DNA from 2 places in the Lysinibacillus sp. RC79 genome. Region 1 is predicted to be linked to the other one. Evidence: riboswitches for the same ligand, from Rfam matches in the RefSeq annotation. Region 1 holds a riboswitch; the other holds the start of a gene.
What was found. Region 1 has a riboswitch for cobalamin ahead of ABH968_RS20310 (ribonucleoside-diphosphate reductase subunit alpha). Riboswitches for the same ligand answer to the same signal wherever they lie in the genome.
Positions count from the first base shown of each region.

Region 1 (12,350 bases):
TTTATTTTCGTTCTGATCTTTTTGATGTGAACATTGATGATATTTTGATTTCGATCTTCAAGCGGCCATAAATAGTCAAAAAAATGATCCTTCGTTAACACCCTATCCTTGTTGTCAAGTAAATAAAAGAAGATTTTACGTTCGATTGCTGTTAATGAAATTTCATCATTTATATTATTTTTAAATAATTTACGATGCTCTATATCAATCAATAGATGCTGGATTTGCGTAAATGTCCCATATTGCTGTTCTAGCATTTTCTGCATTCTTAAAAGAAGCTCTCTCGGATCAAATGGTTTTGTCATATAGTCTTCACCAACTGTTAACCCTTGAAGCTTGCTCTCTATATCATTACGAGCTGAAAGAAAAATAATGGGGATATTTAAGCCTAAGCTTTTAATGTTCTTTGTTAGCTGATAGCCATCCTCCCCTGGAAGCATAATGTCCATTATTACTAAATCAATTTGATGGATAATGTTCATAATTTCTCGTCCATCAGTTTTCCATACTACGTCGTAACCTTCACGTTGCAGTATTTTTTGCATCAAATCGCCAATCATTTGGTCGTCTTCTACTATTAAAATCGTAAATCCTTTCATTACCTCGGCCTTTCTTTGTTGCCAACTTTTGTCTTCATAAATTCTATCGCAAGATTATAAATTTCATCAGGTTTATATAAATAAATACTATGAGTACCACTTAATTCTTTCACATCCGCAATGTTAATTTGCTCGGCAAATTCCTCATATTTCTGGCTATGGTAATTCGTAAATTTCGAATCTTTATTTTGTTGAGCAATGGCATCTATTAATAATATCGGTGTGTCTTTTGGTTTCGGAAGCTCTTCTGATTTTAAACTATTTTCGTACACTTGTAATAGCTCATTTTTCATATCATCATTAAAAGTTTGTTTAAAGGATAGTGCCTTATAAATTTCTTTTTCTTCCGCAGTTAAAAACGATTGCTTCATTACTTCAGAATTATACACTTTCGAAGGGATTAAGCGTTGTAAGCCTATTTTCGTTAGCAAATTCATTCCTTTAACAGTCCATAAATCGACTACTCCCATTTTATGCTCCACATATTGACCTGGCAAACCTATATCAAGCGCAATAATCCCCTTAATTTCTTCAGGGTATTTTTGTGCCCAATAAATCGCTTCAACACCAGAAATGGAATGTGGTACTAATATATAAGGAGGTTTATTTCCGCTTTTCAGAAGAGCTTCTCTCGTTTGTGCTAAAATTGTATCAATATCTCGTTCGTCCTTCGAGACATCGCTATACCCATATCCCGCTCTTTCAATAACTGCAATCTTCTGTCCTTGTGAAAATTTACTGTACAGCCCTTTCATTTCATAAATGGGTGCCGCAATCCCTGAGCCTGCCATAAACACATACGTGTCCTGACCATCCCCCTCAGTGTAAACATTGATTTTTTGATGATCGACCTCTACAAGTGTTCCTTTAGTATCTAAAAGTTCAGATTCCCTACTAAGCTGATATCGATGATAGCTGAATATCCCCACAAGTCCAATAAGCATGGCCGCTATAAAGTAGATAGCTATTTTCTTAAACATGTTTTTCATAAAAATCTCCTCTCAGTTGATACTAAAAGAATAAACAATAAAAATAAATTTCTTATTAATTTTCTTGCTTATTACCATAACGTTTGGTTGATTTAACAAAGTCATCAACTTTTGGTGATTAGGGTAATAAAAAAGCTGTCTAAAAGCGTTTTACTCCACTTTAGACAGCCCTTGCACTTAAAATTATTGATTTGGATAGATCTCTTGTAAAAAGGATACAGATCGTTGGATGAGCGACTTTAATATCTCCACATCAATATCCGCTAGTTTATTTATATAAACACAAGCTTTTCCTGTTGTATGTTTACCAAAGTCCTTTAATAAATTGTCTCGCTCGCTGTCACCTGGGGCAAAATATAAACTGGTTTTAGCTTTTCGAGGAGAAAATCCAACTAAAGGTGCATCGCCTTCGTGTCCAGATTTATATTTATAATGATATTTGCCAAATCCTATAATACTTGGCCCCCACATTTTTGCTTCATACCCTGTTACTTCAGCAAAAATATCCAATAGTCGGTAAGCATCTTCACGCTTTTTAGGATGATCCACGTTTTCAATAAATTCAATGACACTCTCATCAGTTTCTTTAGTTTTCAATTCGTACATTTTTATACCTCACTTTCTAAAGTTGAATTTTGATGCATCATAACATTTCCAAATGCCTTCTACAATAACTAAAAACAAAAACTGTCTAATAAGTTTTTACATACTTAATAGACAGCCTTCTATATGTTATTCCACTTGCTCAAGCAAAAGTTTTTGCTGTAGATTACTATAAATACCTTGCTTTTGCATGAGCTGCTGGTGATTGCCTTGTTCAACAATCTCACCTTGTTGAATAACAAGAATTTGGTCAGCATTTTCGATTGTTTTTAAGCGGTGCGCAATAACAAAGCTTGTGCGGCCCTGCATTAAATGCTGAAGACCTTTTTGAATATCGACCTCTGTTTGCGTATCCACACTGGATGTAGCTTCATCTAAAATTAAAATATCTGAATTTTCAAGAATTTCCCGGGCAATAGCCAATAATTGTCGTTGACCTTGACTTAAATTTGCTCCACCTGCCTGTACAGGTGTATCGTATTGTGCTGGTAAATATTTAATAAAGTTATGGGCATTCGCGATTTTCGCCGCTTCTTCTACCTCTTCATCTGTAGCATCAAGTTTACCGAAACGAATATTTTCACGAATCGTTCCAGAGAATAAATACGTATCCTGAAGTACGACACCAACTCTTTGACGGATCGTTGCCATTTTGTAATCCTCGATATTATGACCATCAATCAAAATTTCACCTGCATCGACATCATAAAAACGAGTTAACAAATTGATAATCGTTGTTTTCCCAGATCCCGTTGGTCCGACAAGTGCAATAGTTTCTCCTGCCTTGGCATGGAAGCTAATATTTTTCAGTACCGGCTTGTCTGGTACATAGCTGAAGGATACATGTTGAAATGACACATCCCCTTTTAAACTTTGACAATCAATGGCATGCTCTTTGTCAGCTACTTCCGAAGGTTCATCTAAAATTTCGAAGACTCGTTCTGCCCCAGCAATCGCCGACTGCAAGGTATTTAAAAGATTAGATAGCTGATTCAACGGTCGGAAAAATTGACGCGTATACGTGACAAATGCGGCGATAACCCCAATTGAAACGATCCCTTTTACCGATAACAATGCTCCTGTGCCAATAACAACAGCTAAACCTAAGTTATTCATAAAGTTATTAATTGGGCCTAGTAGACCTGAAGTAATTTCAGCTCGCTGTGCCGAGTTACGGAGATTTTCGTTCTGTTGATGGAACGTCTCAATCGTTTGTTGTTCTGTCCCAAAAAGCGTTACAACCTCCGCCCCCGTAATCATTTCCTCAATATAACCGTTCAGCTTCCCTAAATCACGTTGACGTGCCGCATAGTTTTTACTACTACGTTTGACAATTTGCTTCGTCGTAAAAACAATTAGTGGAATAATGATTAGCGTCACGACTGCTAACTGCCAGCTAAGTGAGAACATAGCAATACTAACACCGATTACCGTTAAGACCGACGATACGATTTGTGTCACACTTTGTGCAAGTGCAGTATTTAAATTATCGATATCATTCGTCACACGGCTCATTAAATCACCGAGTGCACGCTGATCGAAAAATCTCAGTGTTAACGTTTGTAGCTTTTTAAACAGTTCCAGTCGTAATGTTCGAATTGTTTTCATCGCCACATGAATCATGACATATGTTTGTAGCCACGTAAAAATAGACGCTACTGTATAGATAACTGCAAGAACAATACCTAGACGAACCGTACCAGCAATGTCCTTTTTCATAATGAATTCATCAACGATATGTCCGATTAAATACGGACCTGCTAAACTTAAAAATGTAGAAGCTACTACAAAAAGGATAGAGAAATAAAGCCCTATTTTTTGTTGCTTCACATATTGCCACACACGAGAAATCGTTGCTTTTTGATTTTTAGCTTTCTCAGCTGGCCCAGCCATACGTGGCCCACGTCCAAAATTCATTTGCTTTGGTTGACTTTTACTCATTGTTGTACACCAGCCTCTTGCTGTGAAGCATAAATTGCTTTGTAGGGATTATTATTCCGCAATAACTGTTGGTGTGTACCTTGACCTACAATTTCGCCGTCCTCTAATACTAGAATCAGGTCAGCCAGTTGAATAGAAGCAATTTTAGACGCTACGATAAACGTCGTTGTATCATTATATTGATTGCTAATAGCTTGCTGGACATGTTTTTCAGAGGCGCTATCAAGAGCAGATGTTGTATCATCCAGTACTAAAATAGCTGGCTTTCTTACGAGTGCACGCGTTAACGCTAATCGTTGCTTTTGGCCGCCAGAGAGATTGGTTGCCCCTTGTGAAAGTTCATGCGCTAAGCCTTTATCTAGTCGGTCCACAAATTCAGTAGCACACGCTGCATCTAGAGCTTGCTGTAATTCCTCGGATGTTGCATCCTCCTTGCCAAGACGGATATTATTGTTAATTGCACCTGAGAACAGTAATGCTTTTTGAGAGGTAAAGCCGATATGTTTACGTAAAGTTGATAATGCATAATCTTTGAGAGGCTTTCCATCCAAGCGGATTTCTCCACTCGTTGGGTCAAATAAACGTGGTAATAGCTTCACTAACGTTGATTTTCCACTGCCTGTTTTTCCGATTAGGCCTACCGTTTGTCCCGGCTTTACGGAAAATGTGATATTTTTTAGAACATCCTCAGCCGATTCATAATAACGATAGCTCACATTTTGGAAGTCAATCGCCCCTTGAATTGGTGATGTAAGCGGATTTTCTGCTTCCTTGATCGCTACTTCTTTATTTAAGACGTCTACGATACGCTCCCCTGAAGGAATAGCACGTGCAATTTGCATCAGCACCATGCTAGAAGTCATCAATCCATTTAGTATAATCGTTAAATAGTTAATAAACGCGAGGATTACACCAACCTGTAATGTGCCGGCTTCTACTTTAATAGCCCCAAGCCAAAGCGCTGCTACAATTCCTAGATTGACAACGAACATCGTAAATGGCACGAGCACGCCAACAATTTGCTCGGCTGTAATAAAGCGTTTCGTCAGCGTATCATTAAGTCCACTAAATTGTTCAATCTGTTGCGTTTCACGACGGAACGCCTTAACGACACGAATCCCCGCTAAATTCTCTTGAAGCTTCGTATTAACACCATCAATTGCTTCCTGCACTCTACGGTATAGCACACCTGAGTACTTTGTGAAAAAGTACATCGCAATAATCAATATCGGCACGATCATAAGAAGTATAGAAAATAGCTCACGTGCCGTCACAAAAACAATAATAACGGCTCCAATAAATAATAGTGGACCACGCACAAAAATACGCAATGTCATCATAAACGCGCGCTGAACACTTTCCACATCGCTCGTTAAAATCGTAATAAGCTTCCCTGTAGTAAAAGCATCACGTTCCTTTGCCGAATACGTCATCATTTTTTCATAAAGTGACTGACGAACATCCGATGCAAAATGGATAGCTGCCTTTGAACTATAATAGGAGCAGCCAATCCCACCAACAAGTCCGAATATCGCACTAATTAGCATCCATACGAACATTTTCAGCACATAAGGATTGTCGCCATTGGCAATACCCGTATCGATCATATGCTGCATAATAGTAGGCTGCAGTAAATCCATCGTTACCTCTAGCACCATTAATAATGGCGCAATCAAGGTAAAAAATTTATAGGGCCCTAAATACCCTCCTAGCTGTTTAATTGCTTGCATTCTTTCGTCTCCGTTCCATTTAAATCACATTCGCTCCTAATTATAACTGAAAATCATTCCCAATTGCGATGAAGTTTTTCGAGACACGTAATATCTTGATATTGTTGTAGCATGGTAATCAACCCTTAACGCCTCTACTACCATCATGCTTTTTAATCCAACCTTCAGCATATCGAAAACTTCTTTCTTGTTTTTAATTCACCTTCTTTGCATACAAGTGTATACAAAAGTATACACTTCGTCAATATCAACTTAGTTTTGCCTTAACTAAAAAAACCACGCAAGCTTTTCGCTCGCGTGGTTCCTTCTTACAAATCATCAAAGCCGTTATCTTCTACATTGACCTTCACATATTGGCGAGAACGTTGCTCGAAGAAATCTGTTTTTCCTAAGTCAACATCCTCATACGCTTTAACCCACTTCAATGGATTTTTGCGATAACCTTCAAATGGACGCTCTACGCCAAGCTGATTACAGCGTACATTGGCATAGAAATGTACATAATCGTGCACATCTTCGACATCGAGGCCTGCAACTTTATCGCCAATCACTTCATTGGCCCAATCGATTTCTAGCTGAACGGCTTCACGGAAGATCTCTTGGACACGAGCTGCTCGTTCAGGTGTATCGTATTCAGGATATTCCTCTAATAGCTCCTGATAAATCTTCACAAATAAATCCACATGTAGCTGCTCATCGCGATTAATATAATTAATCATCGTTGACGTGGCCACCATCTTTTGATTGCGTGCTAAATGATAGAAGAACGCAAAGCCAGAATAGAAGAATAAACCTTCTAAAATCACATCATAAACAATCGCTTCTAGCATATTTTCAACAGTTGGCTCCTCTGAAAATGCTTGGTAGCCCTTAATAACGAAATCATTCCGTCGCTCTAGCACTGGCTCTGTACGCCAAAAGTCAAACGTACGATCCTGCTCGTCTTTGTTCACAATACTTGATAGCACATAGGAATAAGAGTGATTATGGATTACCTCTTGTTGCGCTAAAATAATCATGAGTGCATTCAAACTTGAATCTGTTAAATAATCGGCTACTTTCCCCGCAAAATCTGTTTGTACACTATCTAATAGTGCCAGCAAGCCAATGATTTTTAAAAAGGACTCCTGTTCATCTGCTGATAGACCTGGAAACTGTTTGACATCATTGCTCATATTAATTTCAAACGGTGTCCAGAAGTTACCTAGCATTTTTTTATACTTTGGATAAGCCCAGCTAAAACGGACATCATCCCAGTTTAAAATGTTAGAAGAGCGTCCGTTCACGATTCCTGTTGAACGGTTCGGTGCATCCTTATCCATAATTTGTCGTTTTGTAATAGTTGTCATTGTTACTTCCTCCTAGCTCGCGCAAGACTCACATTCTAGCAATTCTACAGACGTTGAGCGCACATAATAAGTCGTTTTCACACCGCTCGCCCAAGCATTCATATGCAATGCTAGTAAATCTTTCGCCTTAATCGTATTTTGAACATATAAATTAAGTGAAATGCCTTGGTCGATATGACGTGCTCGTGCAGCATTTTGCTTGATTGTCCAATTTTGATCGATAAAATAAGCAGATTTATAATACCAAGTCGTCACAGGTGATAGATCTGGTACTGTTACTGGAATTTTGTAATCCTTCTTCTCCTCTGAATAACTCTTCTGGAAGATCGGATCAATCGTAGCTGTACTGCCCGCTAAAATGGATGTTGATGAGTTAGGTGCAACTGCCATGACATAGCCGTTACGCATACCTTTTTCAGCAACCGCGGCACGTAATGCATTCCACTTATGACTGTCATAGCCACGTTTGTCAAAATACGCACCAGTATGCCAATCTGAACCTTCAAATAATGGGTAGGCTCCTTTTTCACATGCCAAATCGTTAGAAGCACGAATCGTTAAATAGGCAATTTCCTCATATAGCTTGTCCGCAAATTCTACAGCTTCCTCAGACTCCCATTGAATTTCTTTCAAAGCTAATAAATGGTGCCAGCCAAATGTTCCAAGCCCAATACCACGGTAGCGTAAGTTCGTACGCTCTGCTTGTTTTACTGGAATTGTATTTAGCGCAATAACGTTATCTAACATACGTACTTGAACTGGGATCAATCGTTCTAGAACACCAGCCGGAACTGCTCGGCCTAAATTGATAGATGACAAGTTACATACAACGAAATCTCCAGGCTTGCGACGCGTTACGATGACATCATCCTCTAGGGTAATCGACTCAAATTCAGTAGCTGACATATTTTGGAAAATTTCTGTGCACAGGTTCGAACTGTAAATCATCCCTTCATGCTTATTCGGATTCATGCGATTGACTTCATCTCGATAGAACATAAACGGCACGCCTGTTTCAAGCTGTGAGCGCATAATACGCTTCATAATATCAATGGCTGGTACGACTTCACGACTTAATAATGGATTCGCGATACATTCCGCATATTTTGTACGGAAAGAGCCGTCACCCTTTTTCTCATCGTAGGAATCCTCTAATGAGAAGCCCATGACCTCTCGCACTTCATGCGGATCAAATAAATGCCATTCCCCGCGTTCCTCAACAGTTTCCATAAATAAATCCGGTAAGCACAGCCCTGTGAAAATATCATGGGCACGCAGACGCTCATCCCCATTGTTTAAGCGTAAATCTAAAAACGTAAAGACGTCTTTATGCCAAATATCTAAATAAACAGCAATAGCTCCTTGTCGTTGACCTAGCTGATCGACTGAAACCGCCGTATTATTAAGTTGTTTAATCCATGGTAAAACGCCACTTGATGCACCTTTAAAGCCTTTAATAGATGAGCCTCGGCTACGAATTTTGCCCATATAAACTCCAATGCCACCGCCGTACTTCGATAATGTTGCGACATCTGTATTCGTGTCATAAATACTTTGTAAACTATCATCTACTGTATCGATAAAGCAGCTAGATAACTGTCCATGTGTTTTACCTGCATTCGATAATGTCGGTGTGGCAACAGTCATATATAAATTACTCATCGCCCAGTAAGATTCACGTACTTTTTCTAAACGATTTTCTGTTTCATCCTGCATCAGGGTCATCGCAATAACCATCCATCGTTCCTGCGGTAGCTCCACTGGTGTTTTCGTGTAATCTCGGACTACATAGCGGTCCATTAATGTTTTTAAACCAATATACGTAAACAACTCATCTCGACTTGATTCTAAAAAAGAAGCGAGTTCCTGAAGCTCCTGCTCACTATACTTTGTTGTTAAACTTTCATGATACAAACCAGCTTCTGTATAGTGTGCTAATTGTTCTGGGAAAACTTTATATACATCCTTCACTGAAACTCCACGGCGCATTGCAAATTGATCATATAGTTTTTCTAAATAAACTTGAGCTGCAACAAATGTCCAGTATGGCTCCTCCTCATCAATGAGGCTAAGCGTTTGTAAAATCATCGCATCTGCCCATGCTTCAAATGTGGCATTGTCGTTTTTTCGTAGCCATCGATCCGATAACCTTACAAAACTTTCGAGTTCATCCTCCGTGTAACTTTTCTTGAGCTTAGTCATTTGCTGTTCGATTTGAATTGTCATGTATACATTCTCTCCCTTTCCTTCTACAGCAACACAAAAAACGATCACGCAACATTTATCGGTTACGTGATCGCTGTAAAATCGGAAATGGAAATGAAGGACATGCACACAAAGAAGTGAACAAATCTCTCGCCTCCACTTCTCAATCCCCGAAGAATGTGTTGCTGTCTTGAACATCTCGGCAGGTCTCCTGGCTCATGCTTCCTCCAAATGATGGCCTTCCCGTTCTTCACAGTGGCCTATTCATCATTTGTCAGCACTTACAGTTGCGGGGACAGCTTCGGCCTAAGATGACTCTTTTTCCGAATTCCCTTTTAAACCATATTGGTACCGCTCGTCCAAAATACTATATATTGTGTTTTAACTCCTAAACAAATCTAACATATTGTGTTTATTGTTGCAATAGGCGTTTTGCACTTTAAAATTTTTAAAGTGCTACATTTTCTCGAAGCAAGCCCAATTACAATGCAGTTTTACGTAGTTTTTCAAAATTTCTAGGGAATTTTTTTTGTGCTAGCTGCTCTTTTTCTGGCTGTATTCCTAGCAAAACTACTGCACATGGACCAGCCGATTTCTCAACATCTAACGGACTTTTAACTTGTTGCTCGCCAAAAAGCCGGGTAAATTCCGCTTGTAAACCTTTTGACCCAACTGGCCATACTTGCTGCACTATTTCCTCTTTCCACGCCTGAAAAATAGGTTGCAGCTGTGCGACATCTTCAGGTTGGGCAAGAATTTCATTGCCTACAAGCGGTAGTCCATAGGTGTACCAACTAAGCTGCTCATGCATAGTCGCTGTGCGTTTTTGCTGCTCACCTAGCATCGTTATAGACAAGCCTGATTGTAGAGTCGGCATATTGGACTCTGTACTACCGTCTATTTGCGGACAATTAAGACCCGCCTCATCAAAAACCTGCTGAATGCCCGTAACATAACGAGACCATGCTGCATCCCCTGAAAAATTAGCGAGTAAAATATGGCTTGGTAAAGCATTTGCAGCAAGCTGCTCTAAAAAAGTAACACGTGCCGTTAAGTATGCCGTTAGTTTGTCTGGAGCAGACACAACATCTTGTGGTTTTTCACCAATTGCTGCGGAATTATCTGTTGTAGCAATCAGCTCACCTATTTTTATTGCATTTCTCAATGTACTCGACCTTCCTTACGCACAAACACCTTAGAGAGAATTGGCATCGCAATTGCAACGATCACCAGATTTATGAGTGTTGCCAATGGAAGACTAGTCAGTGACGCCCAGTAAAATGCCGGACTAATGATAAAGTAAAATGGTAAGGGTGCCACAACGCCATTTAATATAAATGCCACAGGCCATTTCCAGAAATGCATTCCTTTTTTATGCATAACCCCAAAGACCCATACAACAATAAACATTTCTACTGCGATAATAATATGCAGTGGTCCATATAGAAAACCCGAAGTTAAGGCTGAAATCAAATGCCCAATTGCCCCTGCAACCCCTGCTAATACTGGAGATAAAAATACAACGCTTAAAAATGCAGGAGCAGCGTCAAGCGCAGCAGTTGTAATAAATGGTGTTGGAATTTTAATGACTGCACCCACTGCACAAATTGCCGCTACCATAGCTGTAAGCGTCAACTTCATCAATTTTTGTCGATCCATTCCATTTCCTCTTTCCTTTTATATTTAGTGATTTGCTCATTATAACGTGTGGTTGATTTCCGTTCCGACTGGGTGCTTTGTTGCTGTCGCTTCGCTTTCGCACAGATAAAACATTGTTGCTGTCGCTTCGCTTTCGCACAGTTAAAACATTGTTGCTGTCGCTTCGCTTTCGCACAGTTAAAACATTGTTGCTGTCGCTTCGCTTTCGCACAGATAAAACATTGTTGCTGTCGCTTCGCTTTCGCACAGTTAAAACATTGTTGCTGTCGCTTCGCTTTCGCACAGATAAAACATTGTCGCTGACACTTTGCTTTCGCGCAGAGCAAAGCTTCCTGGGGGCGTCCGATGAGATGCTGATCCCCAAGGAGTCACCCAGCCTTCACTCCAATCAACTTAATATATATAGCATACGTTTTAACAATCGTCATCCCCAACATTTTTTATGAAAAGCATTCTAAATTTTTCAAAAACTATATCATTTGATTTGTTCTCCTATACCGTACCAAATGCGTACGACTTGTTCGGCTTCAGCAAATAATGCCTGGTACAAACGCCCACATGTATCGCGCAATAATCGCGCCTGCTTTTCCATCGGCACTACTCCACGTCCCATATCGGTCACTATAATATACAGGGCACAATTTTCTTCAAGAGTCTTTAGTCTTGTCAAAATGGTTCTAACAAGAGGTTCATCATCCTCAAGATCTTGTGTCACGAGCCACTTCTCTAAGTTTTTAATAACTAGTACATCACAGGTAGGAGTACCATCAGGTAGATCGCCATCTACTAGCTCAACTTTTTGTCCTGCAAGCAAATTCATGACATAGTCGGTTTTTCCACTATAGGCGCCTCCGATAAAGACATGCATCTCGCTCCCTCCTCCCAAGCCTTTCTTGTAAACGTTAAAGAAAACATTTTATCATGCGGTGATTGATACGACCAAAAAGATTGCTCAGTCGGTGCAAATTCTACAAGAAGTGCTCGAATCACTCCACCATGGACAACGAGATGATAAACATCTTCACCTTTTGGTAGTACAGTGAACCCTTCAATGACACGTGCACAAAAAGCATCAAAGCCTTCCCCCTTTGGAGGTGGTGACTGAACGGGATCATCTAACCATGCACAATAACGACTATCTGATTTTAAGTCCTCATATGTGCGCCCTTCAAATTCACCGAAGTTCGACTCTCGAAATCTCCTATCAGACACGTATATTGCATTCGGAAAATAATGAGCAGCTGTTTCCCTACAACGCAGCAAATCACTACCATA
Region 1 covers NZ_JBGCCD010000026.1:51,502-63,851, forward strand. The annotation lists gene ABH968_RS20280 (response regulator transcription factor) at 1-599, opposite strand, end outside; gene ABH968_RS20285 (alpha/beta hydrolase) at 599-1,588, opposite strand; gene ABH968_RS20290 (DUF1801 domain-containing protein) at 1,772-2,194, opposite strand; gene ABH968_RS20295 (ABC transporter ATP-binding protein) at 2,321-4,132, opposite strand; gene ABH968_RS20300 (ABC transporter ATP-binding protein) at 4,129-5,862, opposite strand; gene ABH968_RS20305 (ribonucleotide-diphosphate reductase subunit beta) at 6,171-7,211, opposite strand; gene ABH968_RS20310 (ribonucleoside-diphosphate reductase subunit alpha) at 7,224-9,485, opposite strand; cobalamin riboswitch at 9,600-9,787, opposite strand; gene ABH968_RS20315 (hypothetical protein) at 9,898-10,581, opposite strand; gene ABH968_RS20320 (ECF transporter S component) at 10,578-11,075, opposite strand; gene ABH968_RS20325 (bifunctional adenosylcobinamide kinase/adenosylcobinamide-phosphate guanylyltransferase) at 11,551-11,943, opposite strand; gene ABH968_RS20330 (histidine phosphatase family protein) at 11,892-12,350, opposite strand, start outside.

Region 2 (12,350 bases), on a different contig from region 1:
TTTTGCTGTTTCTCACTTAATTGGGTTGGATTTGCCGAAGTCACTTGGGATGATTTTAAGTAAGGTAAATATATAGGTAGACTAGCACTTAATAAAACAGGCTGCCTATCTTCCATAATTTGTCGAGCTAATTCCCATGCTTCTATATTATCTTTAGGGAGATAATTGGAATAGCGCAACCTTAATAACGAGCTTATCTCATGGTAATCGAAATGAATTGAGCCATTAATCAAAATAAACTCTGTATTATCTGATTTTTCGTTTGGCCGAACATAAGCGAATGATAATGCGCTAGCTAAACCAAATAGCATTGCTTCACTAAAGGGATAACCATGATATTCGAGAACATCTCTTAAAGAACCTAAACGGCAGGAGATACTTAAACGATGAGGATATTGACTCAATATCATTTCCTTAACCACCTCAACTAACTATTGTGGAGTTAATAAAAACTCTGCGATTTTTTTTTCTAAAGTAGATATTTCAATTAGTTTTTCAATTGCTAGTTTTGAAACAGTAGTATAGCATTCCTTACTAGTGTTTATGATTTCTGTCCATATCATCCAATCTTCCACCAGTTTTTCAGCATCCTGTATAATATGTCCAACAGGTATATAGGAATTAGCCTCCTGTAATGCATTTACTAGGAGGTCTCTACCCCAAGTAACTCCAAACTCAAAATTCATATTACTTAATAAGTGATGGAAGTATTGTTCCTGAATAAATTCATCTGAAATATTACTAATAAGATGGAGATCGTTTATACACTTCTGGAAAGCTTGTTCTCCTCTTAATATATTCATTCCCATCGTTGTATTTAATTTACGAAATGCCCATAACTGTAAAGCTTGGGTTATTCCTAAATCTAAAGATGGAAAAACTGGTTTTGAAAACGAAGGACTATTTATCATTAACCATCTTATACCACCATTCGCTTGACAAATATTACTTAATGATGAGTAATCAATAGATAGGTATTCTTTTCTTGTAGGATGTAAAAGTATGATTTTGGATTCATCTTCAGATAATCCTGCTACAAGGGTTAATACTTTCGGATATAGTTCAAATTCACGACCTAGTAGATAACCAGGTAGTTCTAACATTGGAGGAGCAACTCTTAAAAGAAGATTTCTTTTAATATCTAGTTGCAAACGTCTAATATCAATTGTTCGGAAATCTTCCAGGTACAATCCTAATGGTAAACATAAATCTCTCAATAACTGAGGATTAGCTGCGAATGCATTGCCTACAAATTTCTCCTTATCTTTTTTACTTTGATAAAAAAAATCAATTCCTTGACCAAGTAATAAGAGTAATGATGGGCTAATACGAAGTCCATCTGCAGCTAATTTAGTTCTGACAGCACTAATCAATATATTATTTGATGTCTCGTGAAAAGTTAATAATTTTGGAAAATATATCTTTTCCTTCATTAGAACCATCGTTTTCTACTTCCCTTTTTAGTAATCTATTTGATATTCCGTTAGAGCTAATTTTATCTTTGCAATAAACCAATCCGGATAAGTTAAGCAAAGCTTTCCATCATGCTTCATAAAAACATGACAAGTCTTAGCCGTCGCATGAATTAGTTTAGTTCTCTCATTATAAATTGTATAAGAAAAAGTTAATCTAGCTGCTTTCTCAATACTAAAGATAATATCAATATTTAAAGTATCCCCGTAATAGATGGGAACTTTATAATTACATTCACTTTTTATAACAGGGAATTTATATCCTAAATCATTAAAATCCTCCATAGATAAATCTAGAACACAATTTGCATAATTAATTCTAGCTTCCTCTAACATCTTATAATGGTTACTATGATGTACAATTCCATAAGCATCCGTATCGCTGAATCGTGGAGTTGTTTTAAATGTAAAAATTTTCGACAAAATTTACTCCCCTCATCTCATGCTTTCTTTAACATTTTTTAATTTTGCAGTAATTTGATTTGCAGCAATATAAGCTACGGAAAACCATGCGAATCCCCAATCATGTGTACTAAAATACTTTGGAGCTACTTCTAATTTCATTGGATTTTTGAATACCTGCTTAACTGAAAATGCCCATCTTGTACCTGAACCATCACTTAAATGAGTCCTTTCAGCATGCATCTCTGGGGTGAATATTTCTATATTAGCAACTTTGTCTTTAAGGTTTGGAATTCTAAATTCTATTTTTTCTAAAACCTGATGTATTATTTTATTATATTTTTCTCTATCCCCCAGAGCTATCAATGGGATATCTATACGTAATTCGACTTGCGCTCTTCCCATCCTAGGATGCGTATTCCACAAAATATAAGCGATATCAGTTGGTAGAATCCCATTTTCTAACCTTTTGAAATATGAATTCAAATCATAGTCAGGATAATCGTACCAAATTTCAGTATGTGGGATACCATGTATTTCTTCCTTTAGCTCTAGTAAAATACTCAAAAACGTTAGTTTAGAATCCGAACATAATCGACTGCTTTTATTTTGCATATCTCCTCTTGTATCGAGTACACATTTAGCAAAGCACGCTAAATTTTTTTGATATTGCACCTTATAACCAGGATTTTGTTGTGTGATAATTATAGGAATATCTGGTTTGTCTAGAGATACATTCCCTTCCCTTAACATGTTTTCCATCTGTTGATAAATTCGTTGAATTCCACCATCGATTATACAACTATCAAAAACTTGTCCATATAAGTATCCAGCCATTACAGTCAAAGCAACATCACTACTCGGAAGGGAAATACAAAGTATACCAATAAGTTTTTGATTTCCATTAAATAAGCTTTCAATATAATTAACATAAGAAAGATTACTATATCTAATTGAATATGGAATTTCCTTTGGGTTTAATCCCCCATTAGATTCTAATAGAATAGACCATTCCTTCCCAAGCCCTTCAATTACATTAAAATATTCATTTATTGATTCGTTATACTCTGGAAAGAAATCTAATAATAAATTCTTTTGTTCTTTTAAAGAACGAGTTCTCTTCCATGTAAAATCTGGAAAGAACGAATTATCAATATGATTAATTGGTTTTACTGGAATTGTCAAATCTATTTCTTTTATGATAGAACCAAGAATCCCTTGATCCGCGTCTTGATGATAAAGCGGAAAACAAGGGTACTGATCGAAAACTGGGTGCTCACCGATGCGTTGAACCGAAAATCCTCTTTTAACTAACAAAATCGATGAAGTAATAGCAGTCAAATTGTCACCTAATACAACAACGTCAACAAATTTTTCCTCCATAAATTTACCTTCCATCATTTAACTGAAATTATTTGAGGAGTAGCATCATGACCAGCATAAACTAAAACAGGTTTACGCCGTTCTTCAATCATTTTATGCAGTCGATTGATTGATGAAATCTCCTGTTCTTTTTTATGAGGATACTTCGATTGTCCTCTCTTCATAAATTGATCAACCGTATAGGAAGCATCACACAACAACAACTTATCATAACTTTCAGAATCTCTAATCCATATAGATTGATGCCCAATAGAATGCCCAGGTGTTTGGATAAGTTGTATTTTCCCATCTCCATATAAATCGAATTCACCATTAATTTTTTCGAATTTTTGAGCATAATCTATATCTTTTTTATTATATTCAAATTGAAAATTAGGGTTTTGAGCAAAATTAAATTCTTCAAGCTGTACCAATTCTTGCATTTTCCCTTCAAAGAGTACAGCTCCTCCACTATGATCGAAATGGAGATGGGAATAAATCACTTTATCAATATCTGAAACTGTTAACCCATGTTTTTTAATTTGGTTATCAATTAAATTTTCACGAGTTACTTTTAATTCAATCAATGTAGATAGTATTCCTAAGTATCCTTTTGTGTCCGTTAATATTTCTGGATGAAATCCAGCATCCACCACAATATTTGTATCAGATGTTTGAATTAAGAAAGCCTGAACGGGCATCCAATTTGAATCCCCTTTAAAACGAATTTCTCCGCAATTCAGAATACTCACAGTAGATGGTCGTTTCAAGATCGTTCCCCTATTCATTAAATTATATTTTTAGGCTTGACATCTGTTCAAAAAAATATTTATTTTGAAAGTCATAGAAATCTGTTCTTCCATCTTCCATTAACATTAAATCTGCGCCCCTTATAGCTTCCATCATTACTTTTATAAAGCCACCTCCCATTGAACTCCAGTTACTACTAAGATACAAACCCTGTAGTAAACCTTTTGATTCTGGTCTCATCCTATCTTGTAAATATGCAGGCTCAAATGCAAAACCTAAGTATGATCCACCTACATTACGTGAATATCTTTCGAAAGTGAGTGGTGTCGCTATTGTTGAAGTAAAAATATGCTTTTGTAAACCTGGCATAATTTGTTCTACAGAATTAATTAATTGTTCTGCTAAACGCATTTTGGTATCACGATATTCTCGTCCTCTTCTTCCGTTTACAATACCCCAACTATTTTCATACTGGTACGAAATGGGTATTCCTAAAGAAACTTGAGAATAACCACTTGGCGATGCAGTAGGGTCAAGGTTTGCAGAAGTACCTACCCAACAAAAGGCGTCTTTTGGAAGGCGACCTCCGGAAGTGACAAGGTCTTCTTTCATATTAAACAATCGATCATAACCTTGGTAATAGTTTACATTTTGCCCGTTCCATCCCAAATCTTGTATTGGACAATCTAATCCAAGCCAAACAGAAAAACAAGATGAACTTGGTTTCCAAACATTGTGCATTTTATTAAGGAACCTCGGCGGGATATGCTCTTTACCAATTAATTTTTCATATGTAGTATAAATATCTGCATTAGAGACTACAAATTTACTAAGTATCTCTTGTCCATTTACCTCTACACCAATTACATGACCATCCTCAACTAAAATACGTTCAACTGGAGAATTTAAAATTAATTTTCCTTCCGCCTTTTCAACAACTTTTAGCATAATATTAAGTATACTTTCAGCACCACCAACAGGAAGAACTGAATTATTCCCAATTAGTAAATTAAAAAATACTACTAAAACTATTGCACTTTGTCCTGGCATACCATCGCAAAGTCCATATAAAATACCTTTTAAATGTTCATCTTGAAAATATTTATTAAGTAATTGTTCAATTGTAATCACTTGATATTGCATTAATAATTTCATTGCCGTCGGATTAAAAGCAGTAATATTATTTCGATTTTTTTCAAGATATATTAATTCTTTATATACTAATCGAATATCAGAAAAGAAAACATCTAATTGGGTAGACTCATGAGGAAAATATTCTTTCAAATCTTGATTTAAAGTTTTTGATCCGGAATTTATCTTAATAGAATCTACCTGAACATATTCCTCAAATTCTGTCCACTCAAGTTGACTATTCTCTCCCATTAAGCTTAAAAATTTTTCAATTAAATAACGAGGAAATGGTCCACCAATTTTATGAATTGATGAATTAAAGCGAAATCCTTTTCTGTCAAAGGACTGACAATATCCCCCCATTCTTCCTTCAGCCTCACATACTAATACCTTGTAACCTTTACTAGCCATTGCACTAGCCGAGGCAAGTCCCCCTATCCCTGAACCGATTACAATTACATCATAATCTTGACTAGTCAAATTGCACCCCTTTTCTCACATTCAATTCATCTGCCTTTTTTAAAATGACACATGCAGTATTTCCACCAAAGGCAAAGGAGTTAGACATTGCTACTTTAATCGGTTTTTTTACACTCTTGCTTTTAATTAAACTGAATTCTTCAAAATCTTTTTCTGGTTTACTTAAAGTTGCAGTAGGTGGAACAAAACCTCTTTCTACTGCTAAAACACAAGCTGCTAATTCAATACTTCCTGCTGCACCTAGACAATGACCTGTCATCGATTTAGTTGAAGAAATAGAAATTTTTTTAGCGTGATCTTGAAAAACTTCATTAATGGCATTCAATTCCATTTTGTCATTAACTAACGTTGAAGTACCATGTGCATTGATGTAATCTACATCATCTGGCCTTAGATTTGCATCTTGTAATGCCATTTTCATTGCACGGATAGCACCACCTCCGTTTGGATCTGGGGAGGTAATATGATATGCATCATTACTTAGCCCATACCCAATGATTTCTGCATATATATGTGCTCCACGCTCTAAAGCATGATCATAATTTTCCAAAATAAATATTGAAGCTCCTTCTCCAATAACTAACCCATCACGATTTTCATCAAATGGCTTGCTTCCTGTTGGACTTAAAGATCTTAAGGAATGAAAACCCGCAATTGAAAACTCTGTTAAAGGGTCAGAGCCTCCTACTATCATTACATCTGCTCGTCCCAATCTAATCTGATCAAATCCAATTCCTACTGCAGCAGTCCCAGCAGCACAAGCAGATGTGGTTGAATTTATAGCCCCTTTAACACCAGCATTCTTAGCGATATAATTAGAAAAGAAATTTAAATCAGTTAACCATTCTGGCTGAATTTTTCTTTCATCCAATTCTTCTTTCAAATGTTCCATCATTCTAGAATTTCCACCTAAAGAAGTAGCAAAACTCATGCCAGCCCGTATCCCTAATCCACTTATATATGTTGAATCTATACCGCTATCCTTAAATGCTTCATCTAAGGCGACACATGCCATTGATACAGTCCGGTCAAAGTTATGTTCTCTAGCCATTTCAGGAAAGGAAATTTTAACCTCTCCTGCTATTTGAGTGCGGAAATTAGACATTTCGATTCGTTCAACGTTACCAATTCCAGATTTCCCATCCAATAATGCCTGATAAAATGTTTCTTTATCATAGCCGTTTGGAGCAACAACACCAAGTCCCGTTACCACTACTCGAATAGGGTTCTTAAGCATCACGGGTTTACACCCCTTTTTTCTCACGAATAAAATCTGCAATACTAGAAACATTACGGAATATAGCCATATCTTCATCAGTTACCTGCACTTCAAAAACTTCATTTAATCCAACAACCAATTCTAATGCATCAACAGAATCAAGTCCTAGACCTGAACCATCTGCATCAAAAGAAAGAAAAATTGGGGCATCATTATCAATACTTTCTATATCTACATCTATTAATCCTAATCGATCTACAATCATTTCCTTAATCTCATTCTCTAAATTTACTGTTAAATTTCCCATAATATAATTCTCCTTTTATTATTAACGGATTTTTTTTCCAGCTACAACACCACAATAAAAATCGAAATTCTCCCAGCTCACTCTCGGTGGCCAAATTTCTATTTCACAATATCCAGACTCGATTAATGCACTTTGAAATATTTCAGGTGTCATTATTCCAAATTCAGGTCGGTACTTTTCATTTAAAATAACATCATGGTATTCTTCGAAAAAACTGCCATGCAATTCAATATGAAAAGGTTTCTCTAAAATGTTTCTAAAATACCCAGCGGATAATAACCACCCATCCCATTTCAAAATACTATGAATCTCTTGAAATTGTTTTGACCAATCCTTAATATAATGCAAACAATTAACACCTAAGATAAAATCTACAGATGCTTGTTCTAACCCTTGGTCTGTAGGTGAGATATTAAGATCAAATAGTTTAAATTCAAAAATATCTTGTTCGCCATAACTATCTTTAATATTTTTTTCACAATTCTCGATAAAATCAGTTGAAAAATCACTGATTATAAATTTCTTAACTAAATTTAATTTATCCTTTGAAGCTAGCAATTCATATAACGCTCGAGTACCATTAGCCGAACCAGCTCCAACTTCCATTATCGTTACTGGCTCCGTTCTATCTTTTATTTTATCGTATATGAATTCTGCAACAATCTCTGAAGGAATAGACATCCCAGGATGGCTAAAATAAGATTGCCATAGTGACACAGACTGCTGAGCATATAAACCTTCTTGTGACATTTCGCCCAAAAATATTTCATTTGCATGTTTAAGTGGCAACTTTAATAATTGCGTTGCTCCTGGCATTGTCTTCCCAACCACACTTTTTTCAAGTTGTAGTAAATCAGGGGATGGAATAGTTTGGGTAATCATATATCTAGTTCCCTGATTTTCATCTATTACTTTTTCCAAAATATTTTTTGAACATAACCAATTACACATTAACTCTAAAGGTCTTTTTGAAGTTGCAATATTATAACCTTTATTTTGTATAATCTCATCAATCGTCAAAGCTTTTGAACTACCGAAAATATTCTCCTTATTGAATATTTCACAAATAATACTAATTGCATACTGATTTAAAAAATTTAATCCTACTTTTAAATGAAGATCTTTTTCTTTATTTTCAATCCATTTATTAATATTCTCCAACTATTTTTCACTCCTTTCCCATAATTTCCAGCAAGTATATTCTGGGTAATTACCAATTTAAATACATTTAAACATATTTTTACATATACTTACACTTTTAACTATATTGACCATTTTCAGAGTTGTCAATATCCTAGAAAAAATATTTATTTTATCCATATAAAGGAGATAATAACAAGATATTACTCCTGCAACTTAAAACAAATCATTAATTTCTTAATTTTTTGATATTAAACATGACAAGAGCTCATTTTTTGATGTCGAAAAAAGAGATTGATAAAAAACGATTACCTTTAATGCGCCTGGATAGAAAAAAATGGAAAGGGGATTAATTTTTAATTTGCTAGAAATATCTTCTTAACATTGTAAAATATCTCCCGAAAATATATACAAAATACACATAACTAAACTTACTAATAAATTATTTATATGTAATTTATATCTCAAACTTAACAGAATTTACGCAAAAAAAAATCCGTAATTCCCGCAATTTTCTTAAGATTAATATTTCATTTACGAATATTTTGATTTGTAAATTTTTTTCTAATAAGTAGAATTTTATGTCAATTCGTGCTATTATGCCTTTATAATAATTAGATAGATAGGAGTGTTTAATTTGAGTATACTTACACCCAAAGAGTATAAAATTTTGCAAAAGATAGCTGAAGATAAAACAAATAATGATATTAGTGAGGAATTAGGAATTAGTAAGAGAACAGTTGAGCATCATATCTCTTCTATTATCCGAAAGCTAAACGTAGATTCTCGTGTTGGTGCGGTTGTCATAGCAATAAAATTAGGGCTTTTGCATATTTGAATTTGATACACTACAAACTTTCAATTTCTTTCCCCAAATATTATATATGTAACTTTAAATACATATCATGCTAATCTCGCTAACTTATTTTTAAAGAAAATAAAGCATGCAATTATTTATAGCATACTTTATCATTTAAATTTTTTTCTCATGCATTTTCTAGACAAGGGGTTATAAAATCCAATCATAAACTCCGTTTCATTAGAATCCTATAATAATCTGTTTACCTCATAATTTACCAAGTATTTATAAAATAACATTTAAACCTCACCTATCATTAAATGTGTAACATAAAAAATTATAAAATTAGTATTGGAGGGCATAGAACCTTTTAGAATGTTAAAGAATACTCTAAAGTAGTTAAAGCAGAGATTAAAAGAACAGAGTCAAGAGATATACCCAACTTAGTTCCTTTTCTCTACTTAAGCTTTTCCTATTTTATTAAGGTTTAATAGAAAAAGAATTCATAATCTATGATTACTTTTCTAACAGCAGTATAGATTCTTCTAATGTAGCCATATTTTTCATCATGGAGCAAGCTGCGTCCAATATAGGAAATGCTAAAGCTGCACCAGAGCCCTCGCCCAATCTCATATTCATCTGTAGCATCGGTTCAACCCCGAGCATTTCAGCAGCAATTTTTGCACCTGGTTCTTCAGAGGCATGAGAAGGAATGATATAGTCTTTTACGTTTGGTTCGAGTTCGTATGCAATAAGTGCAGCAATAGTAGAAATAAAGCCATCTATAACAACAGGTTTACGATGTGCGGCGGCAGCAAGTATCACTCCAGCCATAGCACCTATTTCTAACCCACCGACTTTTGCAAGAATATCAATAGCATCATCGCGATTTGGTTTATTTAATACAATAGCATTGTGAATGACTTCTACTTTATGTGCTATTCCCCCTGGTCCAACACCTGCACCGAAGCCTGTCACTTCATTCGGATGACATTCGCGAAGAACCGATAATATGGCAGCACTCGGCGTGGTATTGCCAATACCCATTTCACCTGTCCCGAGTACATTTATCCCCTTGTTTATTTCTTCCGTAGCTACCTCAATTCCTACTTCAATAGATTGAATGGCTTCTTCCCTTGACATAGCAGGACCTTTTGCCATATTGTCCGTTCCATATTTAATTTTTTTTAGGATGACACCAGCATCATGTGGAATATCTTCTTTTACGCCAACATCTACTGTGACAATTTTAGCATCTGTGATTTTTGCGATAGCACAGACACCAGTCCCTCCTCTAGGAAAATTTAATGTTTGAAAGACCGTCACATTTTGTGGATTAGATGTCACCCCTTCATCACAAACACCATGATCTGCGGCACAGACAATAATCGCTTTATTATCAATCACAGGAAATTGTTCGCCTGTAATTCCGGATAGTTGCACAGCAAGGGTCTCTAGTCTTCCCAAGCTTCCAGGAGGCTTGCAAAGTGCATCTATGCGTTCTCTTGCCTTCCCCGTCATTTTGTTGTCAGCACTTTGAATGTTTTGAATCGTCTGTTGTAATAATTGCATGAAAATTTCCCCTTTCTTTTTTGCCCTTGTTACTCGAAGATTGATTTAGAGAAAAAAATAAAAAGCCTGTAGTTTATTCCATAACAAATAAACTACAGACTTTTCCATCGTCTATATAATACGAAGCAGATAGGCAGGTCTCCTGGCTCAATTTCAACATTTCGTAGAACCTTCCCAGAACGATGCTAGTGGCATTCTCTATGAAACTCCCTTTTACAGTGGTGGGACCGCTAAAGCTTTTCACTTTATTCCCTATTCTCCCGCAATGGGCACCTAATGCTTTTATGCAATTACTTTAAATCTACGGGAAAGTGGTTTTTGTGTCAATATATTTGATTAAATGAAAAATTGTTCCAGGGATTCCTTCGAAAATTGATTCATATCGCGCCTACCCAACCATAATCCATTTTTTCTAGGTAAATTCCTAATCGTTCACAAGTAACGGATGCAATTAAGTTTCTTCTTTCCTAAAATTATAGTAGGGAAAGTAATTTTAGGATGTAAGTCTATTGAATAGAAATATGCTGATGACTAACATGAAAAATAACTACATTTCAAACTTAGCCTTCATTTTGCATTTTCCTAATCTCAACAATATTCTTCCAAATCGCTCTATCAACTTTGGCAAAACTACGTATGCTTGGCGTTGTATTTACTTCAAATAATACAGGTTTTCCTTCAAGATTTATTCCAAAATCAATGCCATATTCTCTACAAGGAAAGTGGGATGCTATTACTTCAGCTGCTAAAATTGAATCTTCTTTTAGAGAATCTATTGTTTGATCTTTCTTTGTATTATCCATCATCAAATAACCTGATAATAATTCATCCATCGATATTGCTTGAGAACCCCGATTTGAATTGACAATCCCATGATCCTCAGCTGCAATCCTTCCGTAAATTCCACCAATTACCCATTTTCCCTTTAGATTTTGAACATGAACACGAATGGATATTGAATCCCCATCAGGGGTTAGACTTTTGACCCCCTCCTGTATAATATAAATTCCGCTTAATCTACCGTGTTTCTCATATGGATGTAGAACTTGATGGAAATCCTCAATTGCTGCTACACACTTATTTATTTCTTCACCTTGCATGGTAAATCCGTTAAAACAATAGTGTCCATCTTTTCTTTTGTATACTTTATACATTGCTCTTCCTTGTCCAGTGCTATCATGTTTCACATAAATATACTCATACTTATTTAATAAATAGATTAGGTTTTCTAGACTGTAAAGTGTTGATTCTGGAATGCAGTTAGTTGTTAAAGGATTTTGTTTTAACAGTAAGAATTGTTCCCATTTTCCAAGTCCGTTTTTCAATAAACTCACCTCATTTAGTTAGATATTTTTATTTCTTTTGTATTAATAGTGTAGTCCTCCCCACTTATGGAGGTTACTGTATTGTATGTAAATAGATTTATCTTGCATGGGTGAGTGAGACTTGGTAACGCGACTAATATCTCCTATTTTTCTGTTAGAGTCAAAATAAATTTACTACACTAGAAAAGTAGCATTATGATTGTTCTCAATACATCCATTTTATTGATTTCAAAATCATTAGCTTCTAATATATTTGCCCTGCTAATCTTTACTTTTAGTCATATAGACATGTCGAGTATGGGGAGATGGGAGATATTGAAAAAAAGGACGAATTTTTTTAAAAAAATATATTCAGACAAACTTGAATTTTTAATGGAATCCCATAACGGTC
Region 2 covers NZ_JBGCCD010000003.1:44,406-56,755, forward strand. The annotation lists gene ABH968_RS03975 (BtrH N-terminal domain-containing protein) at 1-410, opposite strand, end outside; gene ABH968_RS03980 (hypothetical protein) at 432-1,442, opposite strand; gene ABH968_RS03985 (acyl-CoA thioesterase) at 1,461-1,895, opposite strand; gene ABH968_RS03990 (phytoene desaturase family protein) at 1,908-3,257, opposite strand; gene ABH968_RS03995 (N-acyl homoserine lactonase family protein) at 3,272-4,006, opposite strand; gene ABH968_RS04000 (phytoene desaturase family protein) at 4,029-5,597, opposite strand; gene ABH968_RS04005 (beta-ketoacyl-[acyl-carrier-protein] synthase family protein) at 5,590-6,834, opposite strand; gene ABH968_RS04010 (phosphopantetheine-binding protein) at 6,842-7,123, opposite strand; gene ABH968_RS04015 (class I SAM-dependent methyltransferase) at 7,145-8,284, opposite strand; partial or broken gene ABH968_RS04020 (response regulator transcription factor) at 8,898-9,101, shown strand; gene cobT (nicotinate-nucleotide--dimethylbenzimidazole phosphoribosyltransferase) at 9,579-10,634, opposite strand; cobalamin riboswitch at 10,750-10,926, opposite strand; gene ABH968_RS04030 (YheC/YheD family protein) at 11,195-11,959, opposite strand; gene ABH968_RS04035 (hypothetical protein) at 12,275-12,350, shown strand, end outside.
Region 2: linked by a shared signal. The riboswitch ahead of cobT (nicotinate-nucleotide--dimethylbenzimidazole phosphoribosyltransferase) and the one ahead of ABH968_RS20310 (ribonucleoside-diphosphate reductase subunit alpha) in region 1 are both predicted to bind cobalamin.